Regions from separate parts of the Neobacillus sp. B4I6 genome, predicted to be linked through region 3. Evidence: predicted binding sites of a transcription regulator. Region 3 holds the regulator's gene; each other region holds the start of a gene.
What was found. The regulator Rex, encoded in region 3, represses fermentation and respiration genes when NADH is low (regulators of the CRP and FNR family bind a similar motif). The targets are predictions, from matches to a motif close to TTGTGAAATATTTCACAA.
Positions count from the first base shown of each region.

Region 1: hcp (hydroxylamine reductase) is a predicted target of Rex. The motif match lies at 1,671-1,688, and genes of this name have one in related genera.
Region 2: QF028_RS32140 (cytochrome c3 family protein) is a predicted target of Rex. The motif match lies at 2,205-2,222, and genes of this name have one in related genera.
Region 4: qoxA (cytochrome aa3 quinol oxidase subunit II) is a predicted target of Rex. The motif match lies at 1,765-1,782, and genes of this name have one in related genera.

Region 1 is NZ_JBNPWB010000002.1:785,152-788,367, reverse strand. Features, by position in the region: gene QF028_RS05850 (Crp/Fnr family transcriptional regulator) at 1-277, shown strand, start outside; gene hcp (hydroxylamine reductase) at 312-1,610, opposite strand; gene QF028_RS05840 (Hsp20/alpha crystallin family protein) at 1,802-2,284, shown strand; gene QF028_RS05835 (YppG family protein) at 2,496-3,059, opposite strand.
Region 2 is NZ_JBNPWB010000002.1:6,090,159-6,093,374, reverse strand. Features, by position in the region: gene QF028_RS32145 (NapC/NirT family cytochrome c) at 1-676, opposite strand, end outside; gene QF028_RS32140 (cytochrome c3 family protein) at 704-2,101, opposite strand; gene secA (preprotein translocase subunit SecA) at 2,641-3,216, shown strand, end outside.
Region 3 is NZ_JBNPWB010000002.1:4,964,014-4,967,229, reverse strand. Features, by position in the region: gene QF028_RS26620 (ABC-F family ATP-binding cassette domain-containing protein) at 1-341, opposite strand, end outside; gene moaC (cyclic pyranopterin monophosphate synthase MoaC) at 520-1,017, shown strand; gene QF028_RS26610 (redox-sensing transcriptional repressor Rex) at 1,054-1,710, shown strand; gene QF028_RS26605 (NAD(P)-dependent malic enzyme) at 1,870-3,117, shown strand.
Region 4 is NZ_JBNPWB010000002.1:2,760,767-2,763,982, reverse strand. Features, by position in the region: gene qoxB (cytochrome aa3 quinol oxidase subunit I) at 1-755, opposite strand, end outside; gene qoxA (cytochrome aa3 quinol oxidase subunit II) at 745-1,722, opposite strand; gene QF028_RS15745 (iron-sulfur cluster assembly accessory protein) at 2,097-2,399, shown strand; gene QF028_RS15740 (Hsp20/alpha crystallin family protein) at 2,472-2,885, opposite strand; gene QF028_RS15735 (spore germination protein) at 2,898-3,140, opposite strand; gene QF028_RS15730 (spore germination protein) at 3,161-3,216, opposite strand, start outside.

The sequences.
Region 1 (3,216 bases), 4.2 Mb from region 3:
TCGTTTAGAAGAACAGATTCTCAATAACACATACGAACAAATTATTAAACTACTGATTCGGCTCGCCCAGAAGCATGGTAAAGAACAAGAAGATGGTACGATCCTTTTAAAGTCCGAATTCACGAATAAGGATCTTGCCAATATGATCGGCACGACAAGAGAAACCATAAGCAGGACGCTAACAAAAATGAAAAAAGATGAATTAATAGAAGTAGATGAAGAAGGCAACATGATCGTAGATGTTGAAATTTTAATGGAAGAAATTAATCTAATCTAAAACCGCAGCAAATCTATGCTGCGGTTTATTATATTTATTTAATTGAGAGCTGTAGCATGTCTTCCATGTCTTCTATAGCTGTTCCAATCAATTTTAGATTAAAGGTGTCCTGAAGGACCTGTAATACCCCTTCAGAGATAAATTCAGGCGGCTTCGGGCCAATGCGGATATCCTGGATTCCTAAGCTAAATAAACCAAGCAAAATAGCACCTGCTTTTTGTTCAAACCAAGATAACACGATGCTGACCGGCAGTTCATTCACTTCACATCCAAATGCATCTGCAAGTGCTAAAGCAATCTTAACAGTTGATCCAGAGTTATTGCATTGACCTAAATCTATATACCGTGGAATATTGGTTCCCGGCACCACACCATAATCCACGTCATTAAAGCGGAATTTTCCACAAGAGGTTGTTAATATAACAGTCTCTGGCGGTAGTGAAGTGGCAAGTTCACGATAATAATTTCCGCCAGGTCCCGGTGCATCACAGCCTGCGATAACAAAGAAACGTTTGATTTTACCAGCTTTGACTGCATCAATTACTTCAGGTGCTAAGCCTAGAACCGTTTCATGATGGTACCCTGTTAACAATGTTTCTTCGGAATCAATTGCTGCTTCAGGAAGCTCTAAAGCTCGGTTAATTAATGGTGTAAAATCATCATTAATAATTTTCTCTACATTTTCAAGACCTGCTACTTCATATGTATACATCCTGTCTGCATATGACCCTTTAATTGGCATTACACAGTTGGTCGTTGCTAGAATCGCTCCAGGGAAATTTTCAAAAAGTCGTCGCTGGTCGTACCAAGCTTTTCCGATATTCCCTTTTAGATGAGTATATTTCTTCAATGCTGGATAGCCGTGCGCAGGTAGCATTTCAGAGTGCGTATAGATATTGATACCCTTTCCCTCTGTTTGCTTTAATAGTTCCTCTAAAGCAAATAAGTTGTGACCTGTAATAATAATACATTTTCCTTCAATTTTGTTTTGGCTGACCCGGATTGGCTCAGGGATGCCTAAACGCTTTGTATGAGCTTCATCTAGCATTTCCATTACGCGGACTGCTGATTGGCCAACTTTCATCGCCATGTCGATATGTTCTTGAACATTAAAATTTGAATTCGTTAAAGTCAAATAAAGGGATTCATGGGTGGTGGCATCGACAAAAGGATCTGTATATCCTAATTGATTAGCATGGGTTCGATAGGCTGCAATTCCTTTTAATGCAAAAATAATCGTGTCTTGTAAGCTAGCAATGGTTTCATCTTTACCACACACACCGATTACATTACAGCCGCCAGATGGAGTTTGTTCACATTGATAACAGAACATTTTAGTTCCTCACTTTCAATTTTATTTCTGCTTTACTATACTAATCGACCAAAATATTTAATGTGATTTACATCACATTTAAAGCAACTGTAATAAATCGTTCATAAAATTATTGCCATTTGATGACGGCACCTACCCAGTTTAGCCAGCATATAATAGTGAGTGAAATATTGGAAAGCGAGGGGAACTTAATGTCATCTAAGGTACCGAGTGATAAGAATGACCCTAAAAAGCCGAAAACAGAAGCTTTTGGCGAGTTAATGAAATCGATGAACGACTTTTTCAATGAAAAACCAATCAAAGGCTTCCTACAATCAATCGATGATTTTTTTAAAAGTCCATTTCCATCTGGATCGAGCTTTCATGTTGACACGATTGAAACAGGTGGGGAATACATCATCTCTGCAGAACTGCCAGGGATAAAAAGAGAGCAAATTCATTTAAACATTTCTGGAAACTATTTAACTATTTCTGTGGAAAATAACGAACTTGAAACCGAGGAAGACGAAATCAATCATTTATATCGACGTAAATACTTACGCCAAAAATCATCAAGAACGGTTTCACTGCCGCATACGATTAATGAAGAGAAAGTGAAAGCATCCTATCGTGATGGTTTATTAAAAATCCGTATTCCACAGGAAAAGGGGAAAATTATTGATATCGAAGACTAAATTCCATTTCCCTTCCATATGAAAAGACGGCTAGTAAAAAAGCCGTCTTTTTGCTGTTAAAACTTAGCTGTTGATTTCCACTCCAGGCGCGTGCGGATCGCGGGCGGTCCGGGGAGCCTCCTTTGGCGCTAAGCGCCTGGGGGGTCTCCCCTGCCCTGTCCTCCCGCAGGAGTCTTCGTGCCTTCCGCTCCCCAATCAACTGGGCTTTTTATTAAGCCTTAAATATTCCACCAAATCCCTTTACAAGTGATGATACTTGGTTAACCGCATTCATCATTTGACCTGCTGTATTCACCATTTTATTTATATCCACTGATCCATCTTGGGACTTGAAGGAATTCATAAACGATTGGACCCCTCCTTGCTGTTTTGGGGTTGCACTTTGCTTAGGATAAGGGTTCATCACTGGATAACCATTCATGGGCATATACTGTGGTTTTTGAACTATTTCTTCCTGTGGCTGTAAAGGGTTCTGGAATAGGAATTGCGAATCTTTTTGCGAAAATGGCTGGCTATTGTATGGCGTATTTTGAGAAACGTAGCCAGGTTGATAGTTTTGACCATATTGCTGGTATACTGGCGGGTAATAAGGAATTTGTTGATTGGGTTGTTGATAAGCGGTCCAATCATAGTTTTGGGGCTGAGCTTGGTAATGGAAGGGTTGATTACTATTAAAAAGCTGCTGATTCCTGATCTGACCAACTGGACCTTGCTGCATCATTTGCCCCGAATATTCATAATTGAGGTAATTAGCTGGCCTTTTTTTGCCAAACATGGGCAAACATCTCCTCCGCTTTTTTATCTACTACACATTATGAAGGAGAGAGAGGAAAGGTGATTCTTTTGAAAAACAATAATTATGTCAAAATGACGAGAATTTTGTCTGAAGTTTAAATATTTTAAAAACTAGGAATCCTTTATTTTCGTGATAC
Region 2 (3,216 bases), 1.1 Mb from region 3:
TGTGGCTTTTCGGAACCATTCCAGTTGTATGACAGGCACTACATTTAGTTGTAACCTTACGTGCTTTATGGCACTCGATACATGTATCCATATCTGGCCGAGTGAATTTGAGATCCGCCATGGCTGCTGTTCCGACTTTACTGTCCCACTTTTCGTAGTCAGTTGTGTAAGTCATTTTTCGATCAGCGACTTTACCATGGGCTACTCCGCTATGACACTGAATACATTCAACACCTTCACTTTTATGCTTATCATGGGGGATGATTAAGTCCCCTGATGGAGTTACTTCTCGTTTTAAAACGTCATGACATGATTCACATGCACTATCTTTTATTTCACCAGGCATCCGAATTGGTACAGCAGATGTGCTCGTTGAATGTTTTTTTAAAGCTTCAACTACCCCTTGAGCTTTATCTTTCGCTAATGTTTTAAACACAGGGTCCGTATGACAGTTGGTACAATCCACTTCACTGTGCGTAGAGGCTTTCCACGTATAGACCTCCGGTTTCATCTCATGACAGGATGCGCAAAACTCGGAGCTAGATGTTGTTTCTAGCCCCACAAAGCTGAGTCCGAAGAAGATGGCTAGAAACAACAATGTTAAAGTCGCAGTTTTGATTAATTTATAGCGAAATTTGGGAGTGGCCGACCGCTGTTGTTTAAGCTCCTCGTCCATAAAAGCGACCCTCCTGTTCAAAAATTATTATTTTTTCTTTTCTGCTTTAAAACCAGTTCGGTGACAGTATTGGCAGTAAACATCTGTTGGTGCTTTGACTTCTGTTGATCCTGGTTTTGGCTTTTCGCGATCGTGGCAAACGAAGCATTCTGATTTTTGATCCGCTGTTTTTGCTTTCGATGCGTGTGCTGTTAACCATTGATCACTGTCTACGTGTCCACTAGGACGGTTGCTGTGACAGGCACTGCAGAATTTATTGATTCGTGATTGGTCTTGAACGATTGTGATGTTTGGTGTATATTTTGTTTTTGTTTCTTTCATTTTAAGTAGAGAGATAATGTCTTCTTTTGGAATTTCTCTGATCCATTTAGAATCCTGGTGACAGTTCACACATTTATCTAGCTCTTGGACAGCCGTGCCGCCGTGTTGACCATTCCAGCCTTCAACCTTATGACTCTTAGGAACTTTTACTTTTTTATGGCAAGTTTCACATTCCATCGAAATTTTAACTTCTTTTTGTTGTTTTCCAATGGCTTGTAAGATGATATCTTGTGTTTTTTGATCATGCTCGGCTAACTCCTCAGCTTCGGTAGTTTCGCCTTCGTGTGTCGCCTCGGTTGTTGCTTCTGTTGAGACTTTTGTAGCTTCAGTTGAGCCTTCTTTTTTATTTTCTTCCAGTTTTTTCTCTAGCTCTTCTGGATTTTCCGGTAAGCTATAAGTTTCTTCTATCCATGGCTTTTCGCCGTTGTTTACTTTATCGTGGCAATCAATACATGTTCCCATGTTAGGTCTTAAATATTTCTTTTCCATCAATTTTTCAGCACTCTCTGCTGTCCACTTACCGCGTACTTCTTCGACGTTGATACCACGAGATGCCATTTTTGCATGGACAACCCCGGCGTGACAGGTGATACAAGGAATATCTTCTTCGATATGTCCTTTGTGATTTACCTTTAAGTCACCGGATGCTGTGACGAGTCGATTTTTGGAGTGACACTGTAAGCAGTTTTCATTTGAAACAGCTTCCGTTTGAACAATTTGTTCAGGTACACCAGTTACATGGTAGTACACTTCTTTCACTGATTTCATTTTGTGGGTAATCATATTGGTGAAACCTGGCTTGATATGACACTGAACACATGTGATCTGGTTGTGAGCACTAGCTGTGTAAGATGAATACTCAGGTGCCATTTCGTGACAGCTCGCACAGAATGTCGGCGAGTTTGTCATGGTAAGGACCCCGTATCCTCCACCAAAAACAACGATACAACCCACAAGTGAAACAAATAGTAATTTCCACCTGTTAACTGGATTCTTCCAATCTATTTCCCTGAACTTTCGCCAGAGTTTGCCTATTGGGCCAGTTTTTCTATCTTCTCTACTTTCGGGAACTTTATCTTTATTTTTTTTCCCCCAAATGGCCACTTAACTCACCCTTCCCATTTTGGATTCTATCTCTATATTTTTTCCATATTAACCTCTCTAAAGGTAGTATCTAACATTGTAAGAGTATATTCCAATGTACAACTTGTGAATATTTACTCATAGAAATCCGGAATGGAATTTCCACTGAAAATAACATAAAAACGTTGTTATTGAACGGTTGGATTAACACTACATACGCGTTGTTTAATATGCGTAATATTGTATTTTTATTCAATATTAGTACTATTTATTCAAAAACACATTAGGACTTATAGGTAGTTTTCCTGGTTGAAAGTTATTCTCAACAGTTGCCATTAGTCTGTCATATTTGACGATAAATCGAACATAACAAAAGGGCTAGCTTAGAAGTTTGACTTTAGTTGATTAATTATAGTAGATTGTACGAATCTTGCTTCCCTCTTACATTGTTGTCACTGTATTGAGGAAGTGGTAAGATTAAAAGGGAAATTATCGAATATTTTTGACTAGATTTTTTAAAAAAGAGTGTATTAGTCTCGATATAAAGGAGCGTTCATCAGATGATGGGGATTTTAAATAAAGTATTTGATCTGAACAAGCGTGAGCTGAAGCGGTTAGACAAGCTTGCAACGAAAATTGACGCATTGGCGACGGAAACAGAAAGACTGACCGATGACCAGCTGCGGGAAAAAACAGAGGAGTTCAAGGCCCGCTATCAAAACGGGGAAACACTCGATGATTTGCTCGTTGAAGCGTTTGCCGTTGTCCGTGAAGGCGCCCGCCGTGTACTTGGTTTATATCCGTATCATGTTCAGTTAATGGGGGGTATTTCTCTCCACGAAGGGAACATTTCCGAGATGAAGACTGGTGAAGGTAAAACGTTAACCGCGACCATGCCCGTTTATTTGAATGCTCTTTCTGGTAAAGGTGTTCATGTTGTTACGGTCAATGAATACTTAGCAAGCCGTGACGCCGATGAAATGGGTCAGTTGTATCAATTTTTAGGCTTAACGGTCGGCTTAAATTTAAATAGTATGGATAAGGATGAAAAGCAGGCAGCCTATGCCGCGGATATTACGTATGGAACAAATAATGAATTTGGTTTCGATTATTTGCGTGATAACATGGTCCTATAT
Region 3 (3,216 bases):
AAAACAAGAGGATCAGCCATTTGTTCTTCAAGAGTGCGGAGTTGTTTTTCCATTAATCGCAGCGGTTCAAAAACCGTCAGCATTTCATCCCATATGGATAATGATGATTCTAACCCCGTATTTTGAGCTAAATAGCCAATTGTCACTTCTTTCGGCTTGATAATTTCTCCGCCATCATGCGACAAGTGTCCGGCAATAATCTTCAATAATGTCGATTTTCCCGCCCCATTGCGTCCAACAAGAGCAACACGGTCCCGAGTTTGTAATTCGAGCTTAATATTCGATAAAATAAGGTCAGCACCATAATATTTTTGTAATTGATTAACCTGTAGCAAAATCATTCTCATTCACCTCTATTACATAGGATTAGTGTACCTTATTCCCGGTATGTCGGCAATAAACTGCTCGCCATATTAGCGGAGTAAGGGTCCTAAATCGTCAAGAAATGTAATATTTAGTTCAAAGTTTCACACACATATAAGGTAAAATAGTGTATGATTTGATGGGAGGATTTTTTATATGGCAGAATTTACGCATTTTAATGAAGAAGGCAGAGCAAAAATGGTCGACGTCAGTGATAAGCCGGAAACGGCACGTACGGCGCTTGCTCATTCCAGCATTACCGTTAGTAAAGAAATTTATGATAAAATAACTAATAATGAGATGAAGAAGGGCGATGTCTTAGCAGTGGCCCAGGTAGCAGCTGTCATGGCAGCAAAGAAGACATGGGATTTGATTCCAATGTGCCATCCGATTCCATTATCAGGTGTTAATATTTCTTTCTCTTGGGAACAGGATAAGGATGAGAACTATCAATTATATATTGCTGCAGCCGTTAAAACGAAGGGGAGCACAGGCGTAGAAATGGAAGCGTTAACAGCGGCATCCGCATGTGCCTTAACAGTTTATGATATGTGTAAAGCCGTTGATAAAGGTATGGTAATTGGACCGACGTATCTTGTCGAAAAAACGGGCGGTAAAAACGGTGATTTTAAAAGAGATGAAAGAGTTAAATAAATTTTTAACTAAACCATTCATGGGGTGTGGGAGATTATGAGTAATGAAACAACGAAAATACCACAGGCGACAGCAAAACGGCTGCCCCTCTATTATCGATTTCTAAAAAACCTGCATAGTTCCGGCAAGCAAAGGGTCTCTTCAGCGGAATTGAGTGAAGCAGTAAAGGTAGACTCAGCAACGATTCGCCGCGACTTTTCCTATTTCGGTGCGTTAGGGAAAAAGGGCTATGGGTATAATGTTAATTACTTAATATCCTTCTTTCGTAAGACCTTAGATCAGGATGAATTAACTAAGGTTGCCTTAATAGGAGTCGGAAATCTTGGCACTGCCTTTTTAAACTATAACTTTTTAAAAAATAATAACACAAAAATAGAATGCGCCTTCGATGTGGATCCCGACAAAATGGGAACCATGATTCGCGAGGTACCCGTTCATCCTATGGATGATTTAGAGAAGGTTTTATCAGAAACTAATATTTCAGTGGCGATATTAACGGTTCCGGCTCCTGCCGCACAAATGATAACCGATCGACTGGTCAAAGCGAATGTAAAAGGAATCTTAAATTTCACTCCAGCAAGGTTAAATGTTCCACCATTAATAAGGGTCCATCATATTGACTTGGCAGTGGAGCTTCAATCGCTAGTCTACTTTTTAAAGCATTATCCAACGGTGGAAATAGATGAAGAATAATTAGTTAAAAAGGCTTTCCACAAAATTTGTGGAAGGCCTTTTGTATGATTAAATCCCTGCTTTTTTTAATTACATAATCTATAAAAATACTTTCTTATGCACTAAGATGTAGGTAGATGAAATGCAAGCGGTTACTAACCGGGAAGTGGGGGAAATTCAATGTCAATTTTACGAGATGAAGCATTAAAAATGCACAAGGAACACCAAGGCAAGGTTGGGATTTATTCTAAGGTGGCAGTACATAATGCAAAAGATTTAAGCCTAGCGTATTCACCAGGTGTGGCAGAGCCATGTTTGGACATTTATGCAGACGAAAATAAAGTTTATGATTATACCTCGAAGGGCAATCTTGTCGCAGTTGTATCCAATGGGACAGCAGTCCTGGGGCTTGGAAATATTGGACCAAAAGCTGCGATGCCTGTGATGGAAGGAAAGGCCGTGTTATTCAAATCGTTCGCAGATGTTGACGCCTTTCCCATCTGCTTGGCCACCACTGACACAGACCAGATCGTAGAAACCGTCAAGCTGCTAGAACCAACATTTGGCGGAGTGAACTTGGAGGATATTGCTGCGCCGCAATGCTTTGAAATTGAAGACCGCCTCCGCAAAGCCTGCGAGATTCCTGTTTTTCATGATGACCAGCATGGAACTGCGATTGTAACAGCCGCTGGTCTAATCAACGCGTTAAAATTAGCGGATAAAAAAATTGAAGATATACGTGTTGCAGTAAACGGAGCAGGTTCAGCTGGAGTAGCGATTGTTAAGCTCCTGCTGCATATGGGCGTGAAGGATGTTATTTTATGTGATACAAAAGGAATTATTTATGAAGGCCGTCCGTTCGGAATGAATCGATTCAAAGATGAAATGGCGCAAATGACAAATCGCGAGCAAAAACAAGGAACGTTAGCGGATGCGCTTATTGACGCCGATGTGTTTGTGGGGGTATCAGCAGCCGGGGCCGTTACAAAGGAAATGGTTAGCACTATGCACCGTGACCCGATTATCTTTGCCATGGCCAACCCGGTACCGGAAATTATGCCCGATGCGGCCAAAGAAGCAGGGGCTCTTGTAGTGGGTACAGGACGTTCTGATTTTCCGAACCAGGTTAATAATGTGCTTGCTTTCCCAGGCATTTTCCGCGGCGCCTTAGATGTCCGTGCCAAGGAAATCAACGAGGAAATGAAGCTTGCTGCGGTCTATGCAATTGCTGGTTTAATTTCAGAGGTTGAGCTCCATGCCGATTATGTCATTCCAGATCCATTTGACCCTCGGGTCGCAGCACAGGTAGCAACCGCGGTTGCGTATACTGCAATGGAAACAGGGGTAGCCCAAAGAATTATCAATGTTGAGGAAATTAAGCAGCGCCTATCAGCATTAGAAGAAGCAAAACAACCAGTGCATGTTTAGGTCGAGTAAAATTTAGCTTTTAAGGGAGGACTATCTCAATCTAGTTGAGGTAGTCTTTCAAATTTTGGGAATTAGGGCATAATTCCGATATACCTTTTA
Region 4 (3,216 bases), 2.2 Mb from region 3:
TCAAAGGTCATCAATGCAAGTGCAACAGTGAAAATTGGAAATGAAGCTACAATAATAACCGATGCAATGAATGAAGTCCAAGTAAACATTGGCATTTTCATTAGTGTCATGCCTTTTGTTCTCATTTTTAAAATAGTGACAATAAAATTAATTCCCGTCATTAGGGTACCAATCCCGGCAATTTGCAGGGCAATAGCGTAATAGTTATTCCCGATTCCAGGAGTAAATTCTTTCCCTGCAAGAGGGAAGTAAGCAGTCCATCCGGCATCTGGTGAACCACCAATAACAAATGAAATATTAAACAACATCGCACCACTAAAGAACAACCAGAAGCTTAACGCGTTAAGTTGAGGGAATGCCACGTCACGGGCACCTATTTGCAACGGGATCACCACGTTCATTAAACCAATTAATAATGGCATCGCTGCAAACAAAATCATGATAACACCATGTGTTGTAAAAATTTCATTGTAATGCTGCGCATCTAAAAATTTCATCTCTGGACGAGAGGTTTGAGCCTTCATTAAAAGACCATCTACGCCTCCCCGGAAAAACATCAGCACACCAGAAAGGATGTACATAATCCCAATCCGTTTATGATCAACCGTTGTCAACCATTCTCTCCACAGCCATTTCCATTTCTTTAAATAGGTAACCCCTGCTACTATTCCTATCATTGTTAATAGAATAGCAATCTGAGAACCTAGTATTAATGGGTTGCCGACGATAAAAAAGTCATGCCAATTAATGCCCATTGTGCTCACCTCCATCTGATTTTTCGCCCATGTCCATACCTTCCATGTCCATAGAATGACCATTTGTTTCTTTCTCTTTAAAAATCTTTCCTTTTACGCCATGTACTTCGTACAATTCAGGATTTGTATAAGTTTTAGAATTCATATCAGCATGGTTTACCCAGGCTAGATGAGTTCCAAGGAATGTTTCACGACCCAAGTGTGTAGGCTTAAGAAGTTGATAGTATTTCTTTTCTGTTAACTTTGGTGCAGTATCTTTGACTTCCTTTACCCATTTTTCAAAGGCCTGCGGGGATTTCGCTTCAACTGTAAATTCCATATCAGCATATCCCTTGCCGTTAAAGTTTGTATTTCTACCTAGAAATTCTCCAGGTTTGTCTGCAGTGAGATACAACTCTGTTTCCATCTTGTTCATGGTATACTTTTGACCACCTAAAGCAGGAACCCAGAAGGATTGCATTGTACCAGCAGAGGTTAATTTAAACTGTACCGGAGTGCCAGCTGGAATATTCACATAGTTCACTGTCTCGATCCCTTGTTCCGGATAGCTAAAAATCCACTTCCAATCAGCTGATGTTACATTAATGGTAATAGGTTTTTTATTTTCATACCCGGCAGGTACTTTCTCTAATTTATAGATTGTTTTAACAGTAGGAATCGTTAAAGCAATGACAATCAGAATAGGAATGACAGTCCAAATAATCTCTAATTTTGTACTGCCGTGTTCTTCAGGCGGTTCGTAATCTGCATTTTCAGGTTTCGCACGATATTTCCATATGATATATCCAAATAAACCAAATACAACGACGACCACTAGCAGCATAAAAATAAGTGACCAGTTAATCAAATCAAGAATATCACGTGCTGCAGGTCCTTTTGGATCAAAGACGACCATATTCGAACAGCCGCTTAAAAGTAGAATCGGTAATAAAGCTAACAGTGGAATTATGTAGCTTTTTTTAGACATGAATATTTCTCCCTTCCATAATGTACACTTTTAAGATTATAATCGTGAAATCTTTCACAAACAAGAAAAACTATTTCCTTTCTATTTTTTACTGAAACAAACATGGTTATATTAATTATTATTTAATATTAATTAGTCTTTATGTTTTTTCCTAAGACTTATATTAACAACTTTGCCGTGATGTTAATATAGCTTTTTGAATTAAATTGTGACAAATTTGTTAAGGATTTAATATCCATTATAAGGGGGAATAAGGTAAGTTGATTTTATACTAAAATTTAATTTGTCTTTTGTTGTCACAAACCTTTTAATTGTCTATTTTAGCTGAAAAGTGGGATAATACGAAGGAATACATAGTTGGAGGAGAGCACAAAATGAAGGTAAAAGTTAATCGGAATGCAGCAAAAGCATTGAAGAAAATGATGGAACAAGAAGAGGCACTAGGGAAATTGTTTCGAGTATATGTGACAAGTATCCACGGGGATCACGCCCATTATGATTTAAAGCTTGATACACCAACAGAAAACGATGTAGTGGTTACAAGTGATAAAGAAATTGACTTTATTCTTGATAAAAATGATCCGACCTTAAATAATATCTGGATTCAATATTTCCAATTACCAAAAGAAGAATGGCTAATTACCAACCCAACAATGGGCGTACATCATCACCATTAATAAAACAAGAAAAAACGCTTGTGAGTTCACTGCGTTTTTTTTTTGAATATATTCTTTTCTTTCTATTGAAAATTATTCCAACACACTTTTTCGAGGATAGGATATATGAAGTAGTCCATTATAAATTTGTGTTTGCATTAAATGAGCATAAGTTGGTTCTGGAAGTTCAATGACGCGTTCAAAATCACCATAGATTCGCTCTCTTTTCATTCCCATTTCAAATGGTAGAACCGGCTTTATTTTGCCATTAATTTTTAAATGTGTATTTGTGATTAAGTTAATTGAAAGATCTTCTCGATTTACTCCAGGTATTTCAAAAATAATAAAGTAATAATTTTCATTTAGATATATATCAAATTTTGGATTACATACCGCTTCTCTAAAAAATTCATCAGGATGTTTTTGCTTAAGTACGCTAGACCAAAAATTGCTCTCTCTATACTCATTTGTAATCTCTAGCCATTTTCTCATTTTTTCTATATCCATCTTACTACTCCTTTAAAGTTGATTGGCGATAGGCATAGAAGGGTTAGCTATTTGATCTTGATCACTAACATCTGGATCTACATTGCCTGAGTTCATAAGGGAAGAAGCCGGTGAAAAATCACCCAAAGAAAAATTTGCACCGACAAATTTACTATTAGCAGTATGGCTGTTATGCACAGTTGGACCTATATCAACATTTCCGTTTTGCGTAGCTCCATTAATCTTAAAATTTAAAATATTTATTTGAAATGGCATATCATATAACCCCTATAATGTTAGATTGGTAGTACAGGTTGAATGGGCTTATTTACATTGGCAACATCAGTAGTTC